3 regions of the Actinoplanes missouriensis 431 genome follow, and region 1 is predicted to be linked to each of the others. Evidence: riboswitches for the same ligand, from Rfam matches in the RefSeq annotation. Region 1 holds a riboswitch; each other region holds the start of a gene.
The links. A riboswitch is a leader RNA that binds a small molecule or an ion and turns the genes downstream of it on or off. The one in region 1 is predicted to bind cobalamin.
Positions count from the first base shown of each region.

Region 2: it holds a riboswitch for cobalamin, as region 1 does, so the genes downstream of both, AMIS_RS26705 (VWA domain-containing protein) here and AMIS_RS21025 (CbtA family protein) in region 1, are expected to answer to the same signal.
Region 3: it holds a riboswitch for cobalamin, as region 1 does, so the genes downstream of both, cobN (cobaltochelatase subunit CobN) here and AMIS_RS21025 (CbtA family protein) in region 1, are expected to answer to the same signal.

Region 1 covers NC_017093.1:4,476,858-4,481,034, forward strand. The annotation lists gene AMIS_RS21020 (ATP-binding protein) at 113-2,212, shown strand; cobalamin riboswitch at 2,219-2,369, shown strand; gene AMIS_RS21025 (CbtA family protein) at 2,441-3,160, shown strand; gene AMIS_RS21030 ((2Fe-2S)-binding protein) at 3,123-3,863, opposite strand.
Region 2 covers NC_017093.1:5,773,488-5,777,664, reverse strand. The annotation lists gene AMIS_RS26710 (gluconokinase) at 95-1,660, opposite strand; cobalamin riboswitch at 1,829-1,999, shown strand; gene AMIS_RS26705 (VWA domain-containing protein) at 2,036-4,177, shown strand, end outside.
Region 3 covers NC_017093.1:7,166,978-7,171,154, reverse strand. The annotation lists gene AMIS_RS32695 (precorrin-8X methylmutase) at 1-98, opposite strand, end outside; gene AMIS_RS32690 (precorrin-3B synthase) at 98-1,468, opposite strand; adenosylcobalamin (AdoCbl) riboswitch at 1,734-1,810, shown strand; gene cobN (cobaltochelatase subunit CobN) at 1,864-4,177, shown strand, end outside.

The sequences.
Region 1 (4,177 bases):
CGTGCGAGTGACTTCCGGTCGGAGATCCGACTTGTGTCTTTTCGACGTTGTCCGCGGGGACATCGGTCGTTGCCCTAGGGCATAGGTTGCCCCGACGAACAGGACAGTGACGATGGTGACGGAGAACGACGCGGTGCTGCGCGACCCCGTGCGGCTGGCGGCGGTGGAACAGGCGCGGTTGCTGCTGCCCGTCTCGCCGGCGCCGGCCGACGGGGTCGCCCGCCTCGCGGCCCGGCTGCTGCACACGCCGATGGCGGCGGTGACGCTCGTCGGCGCGGAGGAGGAGCATTTCGCCGGCGTGCACGAGCTGCCCGCGTCACTGGCCGGGACCGGGCACGCGTCGCTGTCGTACTCGGTGTGCAAGTACATCGTCAGCGCCGACCAGCCGGTCAGCTCCGGGGACATGCTCGCCGAGTCCGCCCGCGAGCTGCGCGGGCACCCGCTGGTGACCGAGTACGGAGTACGGGCGTTCGCGGGCGTGCCGGTGCGGGACGCCGAGGACCGTCCGGTGGGGTCGCTGACCGTTCTCGACGTCGCGCCGCGGGAGTGGACCGCGGAGCACATGGACACCCTCACCGAGGCAGCGGCGCTGGTGCGGCCGGTGGCGCCGGCCAAGCTCGACGCCGCGGCCCTGCTCACGGTCCTGCTCGACAGCCTCTCGGTCGGGGTGATCGTCGCCGACGAGCACGCGCGGATCGTGGTGATGAACCGGGCGTTGCGCGAGGTGGTCGGCCTGTCGCCGTACGCGCCGGTGCCGGACGATCTCCCCGCTCACGTCGGCGGGATGCTCCACCGTCCGGATCTGACGCCGCTGCACTGGGAGGAGACCCCGCTGATGCGGGCGCTCGGCGGCGAGCAGGTCGGCGTCTCCGACGTGCTCACGGTGCGTCCCGGGCACCGGATCCGCACCTTCGCCGCCACCGCGAACCCGATCGTCGGCACCGGTGGCCGGCGGCTCGGAGCGTTGTCGGTGGCGCACGAGGTGACCGCGCTGCGCCGGGCCGAGAAGTTCCGGGACTGCCACCGCCGGGTCGAAGTGGTGCTGCGGACCGCGGAGTCGGCCGAGGACGCGGCGCCGGAGATCCTCGAACCGGTGGTCACGACGCTGGGCTGGCCCTGCGCGGAGCTGTTCCTGATCGACGACGCCCACGGCGACCTGCGCTCGGTCGGGCACTACGACGCGACCGGCGCGGACCCCGGCGACGGGCTGTTCGGGCACGTGCCGGCGTACGGGCACGGGATCACCGGCCGGGTCTGGGAGACCGGGCAGCCGCTCTGGGTGCCGGACATCGCGGACACCGCCGCCTACATCCCCCGGCCCGCCGAACGGGCACGCATCGACATCTGCCTGCGGCGCGGCATCCGTACGGTCCTCGCCGTCCCGGTCCGCGACGGCGGCACCATGCTCGGGGTGCTGACCTGTTACGCCGGCACCCCCGAGGTCCAGGAGGACCTGCTGACCGTGCTGCTCGACGGGGTGGCGTCGCAGATCGGCGTCTACGTGGCGCTGCGCCGCGCCGAGCAGCTGGCCCGGCAGCTGAGCCGGGCGCAGAACGACTTCATCGACCTGGTCGGCCACGAGATGCGCACGCCGCTCACCTCGATCACCACGAACGCCGGCGTGCTCGCCGAGGAGGCCGGCGGGCTGGACGACGAGCAACAGCAGATGATCCAGTCGATCAGCCGGAACAGCGCCGCGCTGCAACGGATCATCGACACGCTGCTGGACCTGGCCGGCCTGGACTCCGGTCACCTCGGCCTGCGGCTCACCGAGATCGACCTCGCCGCCCTGGTCACCGACGCGGTGCAGACCGCCCGGGCGAGCACGGCGCTCGACATCGACCTGTGGGTGCCGCCGGCCGTCGGAGTACGCGGCGACGCGGACCGGCTGCGCCAGGTGATCACCGATCTGCTGTCGAACGCGGCGACGTACAGCCCACCCGGCGGTCACGTCGTCGTCACGCTGACCGCCGGCGCCCAGACCGCCGAGCTGAGCATCGCGGACAGCGGGATCGGCATGCCCGCCGAGGAACGGGAGCGGGTGTTCGACCGGTTCTTCCGCGGCAGCAACGTGCGCCACCAGGGGATTCCCGGCAGCGGACTGGGACTCAGCCTGGCCCGCACGATCGTCGCGCTGCACGGCGGGACCATCCGGCTGGACGCCAACGAGCCGGCCGGGACGATCGTGCGGGTGCGCCTGCCGAAGGCCTGATCGCAGAGTTGTGCCGCTGCTCCGGGCACCACTAGGTTGAGGATGCCAACTGCGGCGACGCGAGGGAAGCCGGTGGGAGTCCGGCGCGGTCGCGCCACTGTGACCGGTCCTGCGAGGGGCCGGGAGTCAGGGAACTCGCCCGTCGCAGCCCCACGATCGGGACGCGTCATCCCGTTGGAGGTTCGCTCTCTCATGTCTGCGTCTTTTCCGGCTGGGCAGCCCCGTTTCGTGTCGTTGCTCTTGCGGGGCCTGCTCGCCGGGCTGATCGCCGGTCTGCTGGCCGGCGGGTTCGCCTTCGTGTTCGGTGAGCCGCACGTCGACGCCGCGATCGCCATCGAGGAGGCCGCCGCGCCCGCCTCGTCCACCGACGCGGCGGAGGATCCGCTGGTCAGCCGCAACGGGCAGAAGGCCGGCCTGGTTCTCGCCACCACCCTCTACGGCATCGCGATGGGCGGACTGCTCGCCACCGCCTACACGCTGCTGCGCCGCCGGTTCCGGATCGCCGCGGACAGCCGGGTGGCGCTCGTGCTGGCCGGATCCGCGCTGGTCGGGGCGGTGCTGGTGCCGTGGGTGAAGTACCCGCCGAACCCGCCCGCCGTCGGCGACCCGGCCACCATCAACCAGCGGACCTGGAGTTATCTGGCGGTGCTCGTGCTCGGCCTGGTCGCCGTCTGGGCCGCGGTGATCGCCGCCCGCACGCAGACCGTGGAGTGGCGCCGGGCGGTGGCCGCGACCCTGGCGTTCGTCGTGGTGGTCTCCGTGGCGTACCTGCTGCTGCCCGGCATCCAGGAAGTGCCGGAGTCGTTCCCGGCGGCGCTGCTCTGGGAGTTCCGGATCACCTCGCTCGGCGTGCAGGCGGTGCTCTGGACCGTGCTGGGCCTGGCCTTCGCCGCGCTGGTGACGCCGCGGGTCACCGCTGCGGAGCCGGCCGCCGCCGTCGCTGCCTGACGTTCAGCACGCAGTCGCCGCAGGTGCCGCCGCCCGGGATCCGGTAGTACAGGCAGCAGTTGTTGCGGGTCAGCGTTCTCCGGTGATGACGATCGGGGCGGTGCAGGACGGCCGTCCCGATCAGTGGTTCCCGGGACAGCAGCCCCTCGATCAGGTCGCCCGCGTCCGCCCCCTGCGCGGCCATCATCGTGGCGGCGCCACCGAGCGCGGACGCCACGTTTCCCCACAAAACCCGGGGCGACACCACAAATTGGGTACGGAACACCTCCAGCACCGGCGCGACCAGTATTTCGATCACCGTGTTGAGACCTGTGACAAGGTCACCGGTGCCGGCCGTCAGTCCGGCGCACGTGATCGGGATCGGTCCCCGGTCCACCGGCTGCCACCGCATCCGAGCCGGCTCCGGGATCGGGACCGCGCCGCCGGCCACCGCGGCCGCCAGCGGCGGGGAGACCAGGCGAGCCGCCAGTCCGAGGAAGACGGTCGACGCGACCGCGCGTCTAGGCAGGTCACCGGGGTTGAGCCCGCCCATCGCGGCGAGCAGCCGGGTGGCGGTGTCCACCCGATCGGCGAGCACCGCGGGGTCCTGCAGATCGGTCAGCGGCCTCGTCCCGCCGACCGGAGCTTGTGTCTCCCACGTGCAGTAGGGACCGAACCGCGCAGCGGCTTCCAGCGCGGGCGTCGCATCGATCGGGTCGGCCATGCCGGCGACGGTATCAGCGAAGCCTCAACCGACAGTTCAACGATACGGTTCAGGGGTATGACCGACGTCAACGCCCTGTTCCCCGACCCGCAGTCTCCAAGCACCCAGCCGGCAAGCCCGCAGTCCCCAAGCACCCGGCCGGTGAGCCCGCGGTCCCCAAGCGCCCAGCCGGCAAGCCCGCAGTCCCCGAGCACTCAGCCGGTGAGCCCGCGGTCCCCAAGCGCCCAGCCCTCAAGCACCCAGCCGGTGAGCCCGCGGTCCCCAGGCGCACACCTCGCAAGCGGGCAGTTCCCCAGTGCGCGCCCCGCAAGCGG
Region 2 (4,177 bases), 1.3 Mb from region 1:
CGGTCCCCGGCAGGCCGCGCGGCCGTCTGCCCGCTCCCGGCCGTCCGGCGTCTTTCGCTACGGCCGCGTGGTCACCCCGCGACCGCCCGCCGGGTCAGGCGCCGACCGCCTTCTCCGTGCCCGGCAGCGGCTCCGGCGCGAGCCGGTCCAGCTCGGCCACCACGTCGAGCACGGCCAGGGCCGACTCCTCCACGAGCGGACGCAGCCGCCGGTAGAGCTCCGCGTCCTCCGGCTCCGGCCGGGTGTGCCGGCTGATCGGGACCAGAGCGGCCGCCTCGGCCAGGTCGGGGAACTCGCCGAGGGCGTGCCGGGCCAGCAGGCAGGCCCCGAGCGCGGTGCCCTCCGGGGTGTCCGCGACCGCGACCGGCAGATCGAGCGCCGAGGCCAGCACGCTCACCCACAGCTCGGACGCGGCCGCCCCGCCGGTGGCCCGGATCTCGGTGACCGGGTACCCCTCCGCCTCGAACGAGTCCCGCACCAGCGCGAGCTGCTGGCACACCCCCTCCACGGCGGCGCGGACCAGATGCGGGCGCTTGTGCTCGCGGCGCAGCCCCAGGTACGCGCCGCGCAGACCGGGACGCCACCACGGCGCCCGCTCACCCAGCAGGTAGGGCAGGCAGAGCAGGCCCTCGCTGCCGGCCCGGACCCCGGCCGCCTCCTCCAGCAGCGCCGCGTCCCGTTCGTCGGCGTCCTCGCCCTCGGCGCCCGGCCGCTCGAACCCGGCCGCGAAACTCTCGCCGGCCCACCGGACCACCGAGCCGGCGTTGTTCACCGCGCCGCCGATCACCCAGCGGTCCTCGGTGAGCGCGTAGCAGAACAGCCGGCCCGCCTCGTCGCTGGCCGGCCGGTCGACGACCGTGCGCAGCGCGCCGCTGGTGCCGAGCGAGACGGCCGCGATCCCGGCCGGGGTTGCGCCCACGCCGAGGTTGGCGAGCGGACCGTCGGCGGCCCCGATGATCAGCGGAACGGCCTCGTCGAGCCCGGCCGCCCGCGCCACCTCGGGCCGCAGCCGCAGCCGGGTCGTCGTCGGCACCACCTCGGCGAGCTGCTCCGCGCGCACCCCGGCGATCCCGAGCGCCTCGTCGTCCCACTTGCGCGAGTGGATGTCGTAGAGGCCGGTGCCGGAGGCGAGCGACAGGTCCACCTGGAACGGCCCGCCGGTGAGCGCCGCGACGATCAGCTCCTTCACCCCGCCCCACCGGGGCGTGCCCCGCAGGGTGTCCGGGTCGGTCGCCTCCCACCAGGCCAGTTTGGTCAGTGGCGACATCGGGTGCACCGGGGTGCCGGTGCGCGCCTGCAGGACCTTGGCCCGCCCGGCCGCGACGATCTGCTCGCACTGCCCGGCCGAGCGCCCGTCCGCCCAGGTGATCAGCGGGCCCAGCGGCTCGCCGTCCGCGGACATCGGCACGAGCGCGTGCAGGAACGCGCTGAGTCCGATCGCGATCACCCGGTCGCCGTTTTCCCGGCACGCGGCGGCGACGTCGGTGAGCGCCTTCACCGCGGCGTCGACCAGCTGCGCCGGGTCGAGCTCGGCGCGACCCGGCCCGGGCACCGACAGCGGGTAGTGCACGCTGGTCAGCGCGCGTATCTCCCCGCGCGGCCCGGCGGCGACGCCCTTGGTGGCGGTGGTACCGGTGTCGATGCCGATCACAACGTCCATGCGTGGCCTCCCTCGTCCTGCCCTTCGCCTTACCCGGCGGACATCCTTTCGTACCGGCCCGGCGCGCCGCTCGTCATCGCCCCGGTGACCGCTGCCCGCGGGGCCGCCCGGGACGCCGGAGCGATCGTTGTCACCGGTGCTCGCGTTGACGCGTACCCCGCCGGTGAGAAAGAGTGACCGGCGAGCGGTAGCGGAGGAACCCGGTGCGAATCCGGGACGGTCCCGCCACTGTGACCGGGGAGCGACCCGCAGCACAGCCACGGCTTCGACAGGGGCCGGAAGGCGCGGTGATCGCCGATCCGGGAGTCAGGAGACTCCGGCCGCTCGTTCGTGGCTGACGTGCGGGCGTGGACACCCGCGCAGAAGGGGACCCTCGTGACAACTCCCTACCCGTTCTCGGCCGTCGTCGGCCTCGATGACCTGCGCCTCGCGCTGCTGCTGACAGCGGTCTCACCCGCCGTCGGCGGCGTGCTGGTGCGCGGCGAGAAGGGCACCGCGAAGAGCACCGTCGTGCGTGCGCTGGCCGGCCTGCTGCCGGGCATCGCGACGGTACGCGGCTGCCGGTTCGCCTGTGACCCGGACGCCCCGGATCCGGGCTGCCCGGACGGCCCGCACCCGATCGGCGGCCCCGCCGACGCCCGCCCGGCCCGGCTCGTCGAGCTGCCGGTCGGCGCCACCGAGGACCGCGTGGTGGGCACGCTGGACCTGCAGCGGGCGCTCAGCGACGGGGTGAAGGCGTACGAGCCGGGCCTGCTCGCCGCCGCCCACCGGGGCGTGCTCTACGTCGACGAGGTGAACCTGCTCCCGGACCACCTGGTCGACCTGCTGCTGGACGCCGCCGCGATGGGCCGCGCGCACGTCGAGCGCGACGGCGTGTCGGTGAAGCACGCGGCACGGTTCCTGCTGGTCGGCACGATGAACCCGGAGGAGGGTGAGCCGCGCCCGCAGCTGGTCGACCGCTTCGGCCTGGTCGTCACCGTGGCGGCGCCCCGCGACGCGGCGCAGCGGGCCGAGGTGGTGCGCCGCAGGCTGGCCTACGAGGCCGGCCCGGACGGGTTCGCCGCCCGGTTCGCCGAGGCCGAGCGGGAGTACGCGGCCCGCATCGCCGCCGCCCGCGCCCAGCTCCCCGGCGTGCGGCTCCCCGACACGGAGCTGGACCGGATCGCCCGGGTCTGCCTCGCTTACGGGGTGGACGGCATGCGCGCCGACATCGTGGTGGCCCGCTGCGCCGTCGCCCTGGCCGCCTGGCACGGCCGCGACCGGGTGACCGCCGACGACGTCCGCGACGCTGCCCGGCTGGCCCTGCCGCACCGGCGGCGCACCGATCCGCTCGACCCGCCGGGCACCGACGAGGAGAAGCTCGAACAGGCCCTGGCCGAGGCCGAGCAGGAGGCCCTCCGTGAGGCCGAGGCCGAGCGTCAGGCGGCGGAGTCGTCCGCCGGTGAGGCTTCCGGGCCGGCCGATGACGACGGCGACGACCCGGACGGCGACGGCCCACCCAGCGGCGGTGGCGGTGGCGGACCGGAGGGCCCGCGGGACGGCGGCGGTCCGGCGAGCGGCTCCGGGGCGGCGGCGGACGGCTCCGGGGCGGCGGCGGACGGCTCCGGGCAGGCAGGGGACGACTCAGGGCAGCAGGAGCAGGCCGCGCAGGGGGACAAAGCGGGCGCGGCGGCGACCGCTGGGCCGGCCTACCGAACGCGGACACTGCGCATCTCGGCCCGGGGTGAGGGTGGTCATGCCGGGCGGCGCTCTCCGGCCTACGCCCGTCGCGGGCGGGTGGTCGGCAGCCGTACCCCGATCGGCAAGCTCGCCGGCGCCCCGCACCTTCCGGCGACGCTCCGTGCCGCCCTGGACCGAGCCGGCGCGGAGGCGGCCTCCCGGGCGCCCTCCGACTTCTCCGAAATGTCGGGAAAGCGGGTCCGGGTGGCGCCTCGGGATCTGCGGGAGTCGGTGCACGTGGGGCGGGAGGCGAACCTCGTGCTCTTCGTCGTGGACGCGTCCGGATCGATGGCGGCCCGGAAGCGGATGACGCTCGTGAAGACGGCGGTGCTGTCGTTGCTGCGGGACGCCTACCAGCGGCGGGACCGGATCGGGATGATCACGTTTCGGGGCGCGGACGCGGAGGTGGTGCTGCCGCCCACGTCCAGCCATGAGGTCGGCGTGATGCGGCTGGCGGCGCTACGGACCGGTGGGCGGACCCCGATCGCGGCCGGGTTGCGCGCCGCGGCGGCGACCATCGCGACCGAACGCCGCCGTGATCCGCGCCGGCGGCCGTTGCTGGTGTTTGTCACGGACGGGCGGGCCACCAGCGGCCCGGATCCGCTGCGGCTCGCGCCGATGCTGAACGGGGTCGCGACCGTGGTCGTCGACTGCGAGTCCGGTCCGATCCGTCTCGGTCTTGCGGGACGGCTTGCCACGGCGCTGAAGGCCGAGCTGATGCCGCTCGAACGGTTGCAGGCAGCGGTCGTGCCCGGCTCCGCGGCGGCGCCCGCCCCGGCGGACCGCGCGTATCGCCGG
Region 3 (4,177 bases), 2.7 Mb from region 1:
CGGGCCACATCGGACGGCAGGCCGCTCAGGTCCGCCTCGGCCCGGATCGTGGCGAACGACCGCTTGTAGATCTCAGCGCCGTCGCGCACGTACTCCATCAGGGCCTCCTCGCTGCCGCCACGACAGCTCCAAGATCGCGGCGGGGGTCAACGGTGTCGGTGTCGGTGTCGGTCGCGGCGCCGGCGTCCGGGTGGGACACCCGGTAGCCGACGGGGGTGGCCTGGACCTGGACGTGCCGGCCCGCGGGGCTGCCGCACGCCCGCGCGCAGCCGACCCAGTGGACCGGGAGGCCGTCGACGAACCGGGCGGATCGGGTGGCGTCGGCCCGGACGTCGGCGAGGGATTTCGCGCAACCGGGGCGGCCGGCGCACGCGGTGACACCCACCCACGGCGAGTCCGCCGCCAGTGCCAGACCGGAATCGATCAGCTGGTCCGCCCACGGTGCCGCGTCGGCGCGCGGGAGGTCGGTCACCAGCACGCCGCGCCACGGTGTGATGACGAGCCGGGTCGCCTTCTCCAAGACCTTCATGGGTACGCCCCCGAGCCGCCCGAGGGGGACCAGCGCACCCACCGCGACGAGCGGGGAGCCGGGTTGGTCAAGCACACCGAGCAGATCCCCGGGCTCCAGCACCTCGACCGGCGTGGCGGGTTCCGGGTCGCGCGGGGCGGTCGTCGCGGCGGCGGCGGGCTTGCCGTGCGCCTCGGCCGCGTTGTGGGCGGCGGCCGGTTCGTGCGCGGCGGCCGGGTCGTGGGCGGCGCGGACGCGGGCGGTTACGCGGGAGGGGCCGTCGGTGAGCTCGCGCAGACGCCAGGCCGCTGGGCCGCCGGAGCGTTGTGCTTCCCGCTCGGCGAGGAACGCGTGTGCCGCCGCCAGCATCGTCGGGACCACGGCGTCCTCGTCCACGCGGATGCCGGTGTCGTGGCCGCCGAGCCGGATCACGAACCGGCCGCCCGTGCCGGTGCGGGTAGTGCCACCGGCAATCGTGCTGCCCGTGGCGGTGCCGGCGGGCGACGTGCCGGCGGGGACGGCGGTGACGTCGGCGGCTAGGGGGACGTGTCCGATCGCGAACAGGAACTTGCCCGGGAGCCCGGACAGGGCGGGGTCGCCGATGAGAGCGGCGTCCAGCCGGGCGACCAGGGCGCGGATCACCGGGCCGGCCAGCACGGGCGCGGCAATGTTCCGTACCGCATCGTGGGTTGCCGACGGCAGGAGGCCGGCGGCGCGCAAGCGAGCGGCCAAGGTCTCCGCGTCCTTCGCTTGCACGCCTCTGACCTGGAGGTTCGCTCGGGAGGTCAGCTCCAGGAAACCGTCGCCGAACTGCTCGGTCAGCTCACGCAGGGCCCGCAGCTGCTCGCCGCTCAGCACGCCGGCGGGCAGGCGGACACGCGCCAGCAGCCCGTCGGCCGCGGCATGCAACCGCAGAGCGCCGGGGCAGGCGTCGGTGTCGGACTGCCGGAGGGGTGTCACGGCCCGGATACTACGGGCGGCCACCGACAGGACCACATCCTCGGGTCGCCCTCCGGCTGTATCGGCTCGGCTGTACTGGGACGGCGCGGCTGGATCGGCTCGGCTGGATCGGCTCGGCTGGATCGGCTCGGCTGGATCGGCTCGGCTGGATCGGCTCGGCTGGATCGGCTCGGCTGGATCGGCTCGGCTGTATCGGTGATGTCACCCCACCTTGACGGCGGGCCGGAGCGTTCGGAAAGGTGGGAGCTCTACGAGCGGCGAAGCCGCGGAGGAAGCCGGTGCGAATCCGGCGCGGTCCCGCCACTGTGACCGGGTTCTGTGCCCGGAAGTCAGGAACTCCGTTCGCCGTGATCCCAACGACTCCGGGGCGCGGACCCCGAGGGGGAGCGCAACGCGTGTTTCTGCTGCTGTCGACGTCCGACACCGACCTGCTCAGCGCCCGGGCCAGCGGCTCGGCCTGGCGGCTGGGCAACCCGGCCCGGACCTCGGTCGCCGATCTTCCCGCCCTGCTCGACGGCGTCGACCTGGTCGTCGTCCGCATCCTCGGTGGCCGCCGTGCCTTCCAGGAGGGCCTGGACTCCTTGCTCGCCGCCGACGTCCCGGTGGTCGTCCTCGGCGGTGAGCAGGCCCCGGACGCCGACCTGATGAAACTCTCCACGGTCCCGGCCGGTGTCGCGGCGGACGCGCACGTCTACCTCGCGCAAGGCGGTGCGGAGAACCTCGCCTCGCTGCACGACTTCCTGTCGGACACGGTGCTGCTGACCGGCAACGGGTTCGCGCCGGCCGTCGAGGCGCCGCAGTGGGGTGTGCTGCCGCGCGCCGCGTCCGAGGGCGGGCCGGCGACCGTGGCGGTTCTCTACTATCGCGCCCATCACATGGCCGGGAACACGGCGTTCGTCGAGGCGCTCTGCCAGGCGATCGAGGCGAAGGGCGCCCGCGCGCTGCCGATCTTCACGGCGTCGCTGCGGACCGCGCCGCCGGAGCTGCTGGCCGAGCTGCGCACCGCGGACGCCCTGGTGGTGACCGTGCTCGCGGCCGGTGGCACCAAACCGGCGACGGCGGGCGCCGGTGGCGACGACGAGGCCTGGGACGTCGGCGTGCTCGCCGACCTGGACGTGCCGATCCTGCAGGGACTCTGCCTGACCAGCTCGCGGGCCGCATGGGAGGCGAGCGACGACGGGCTGTCGCCGCTGGACGCCGCCACGCAGGTGGCGATCCCGGAGTTCGACGGGCGGATCATCACGGTCCCGTTCTCGTTCAAGGAGATCGACCCGGACGGGCTGTCGGTCTATGTCGCCGACCCGGAGCGGGCCTCGCGGGTCGCCGGGATCGCGGTGGCGCACGCCCGGCTGCGGCACGTGCCGCCGGCCGAGCGCAAGATCGTCCTGATGCTGTCGGCCTACCCGACCAAGCACTCGCGGATCGGCAACGCGGTCGGCCTGGACACGCCGGCCTCGACCGTGGCGCTGCTGGACGCCCTCTCCACGGCCGGTTACCGGATCGGGGAGTTCGGCTCCTACGACGGCGACGGGCTGATCCACGCGCTGATCGCGGCCGGCGGGCAGGACCCGGACTGGCTGACCGAGGAGCAGCTCGCGGGCAACCCGGTGCGCATTTCTGGCATTTCGTATAAATCGTGGTTCGACACTCTGCCCGAGGACTTCCGGCATCGCGTCGCGGAGCATTGGGGACCCGCTCCGGGTGAGCTCTACGTCGACGGCGGCGACATCGTCCTGGCCGCGCTGCGCGACGAGAACATCGTGGTCATGGTCCAGCCGCCGCGCGGGTTCGGCGCCAACCCGGTCGCGATCTACCACGACCCGGACCTGCCGCCGTCACATCACTACCTGGCCGCGTACCGGTGGATCGCCGACGACTTCGGCGCGCACGCGGTGGTCCACGTCGGCAAGCACGGCAATCTGGAGTGGCTGCCCGGCAAGAACGTCGGCATGTCCGCCTCGGACGGCACCGACGCGGCACTCGGTGACCTGCCGCTGATCTACCCGTTCCTGGTGAACGACCCGGGCGAGGGCACGCAGGCCAAGCGCCGCGCCCACGCCACGCTCGTCGACCACCTGATCCCGCCGATGGCGCGCGCCGAGTCCTACGGCGACATCGCCCGCCTGGAGCAGCTGCTCGACGAGCACGCGAACATCGCCGCGCTCGACCCGGCGAAACTGCCGGCGATCCGGGCGCAGATCTGGACGCTGATCCAGGCCGCGAAGATGGACCACGACCTCGGGCAGTCACAGCGCCCCGAGGACGAGGAATTCGACGACTTCATCATGCACGTCGACGGATGGCTGTGTGAGGTCAAGGACGTGCAGATCCGGGACGGGCTGCACGTGCTCGGCGCGGCCCCGGCCGGCGAGGCGCGGATCAACCTGGTGCTCGCCATGCTGCGGGCACGGCAGATGTGGGCCGGGAAGGTGGCCGCGCTGCCGGGTCTGCGGGAGGCGCTGGGCCTGGCCGAGGACGCCTCCACGGCCGAGACCGACGCGGTCGAGGAGCGCGCGCGGGCGCTGGTGACCGCGATGGAGGAACGTGGCTGGCCGGCGGAGGTGCCCGCTGACCTGGGCACTCCCGGCGATGAGTCGGACGAGGTGCGCCGGGTTCTCCAGTTCGCCGCCACCGAGATCGTCCCTCGGCTCGCGAAGACCACCGACGAGATCACGCACGTGCTGCACGCGCTCAGCGGCGGTTACGTCC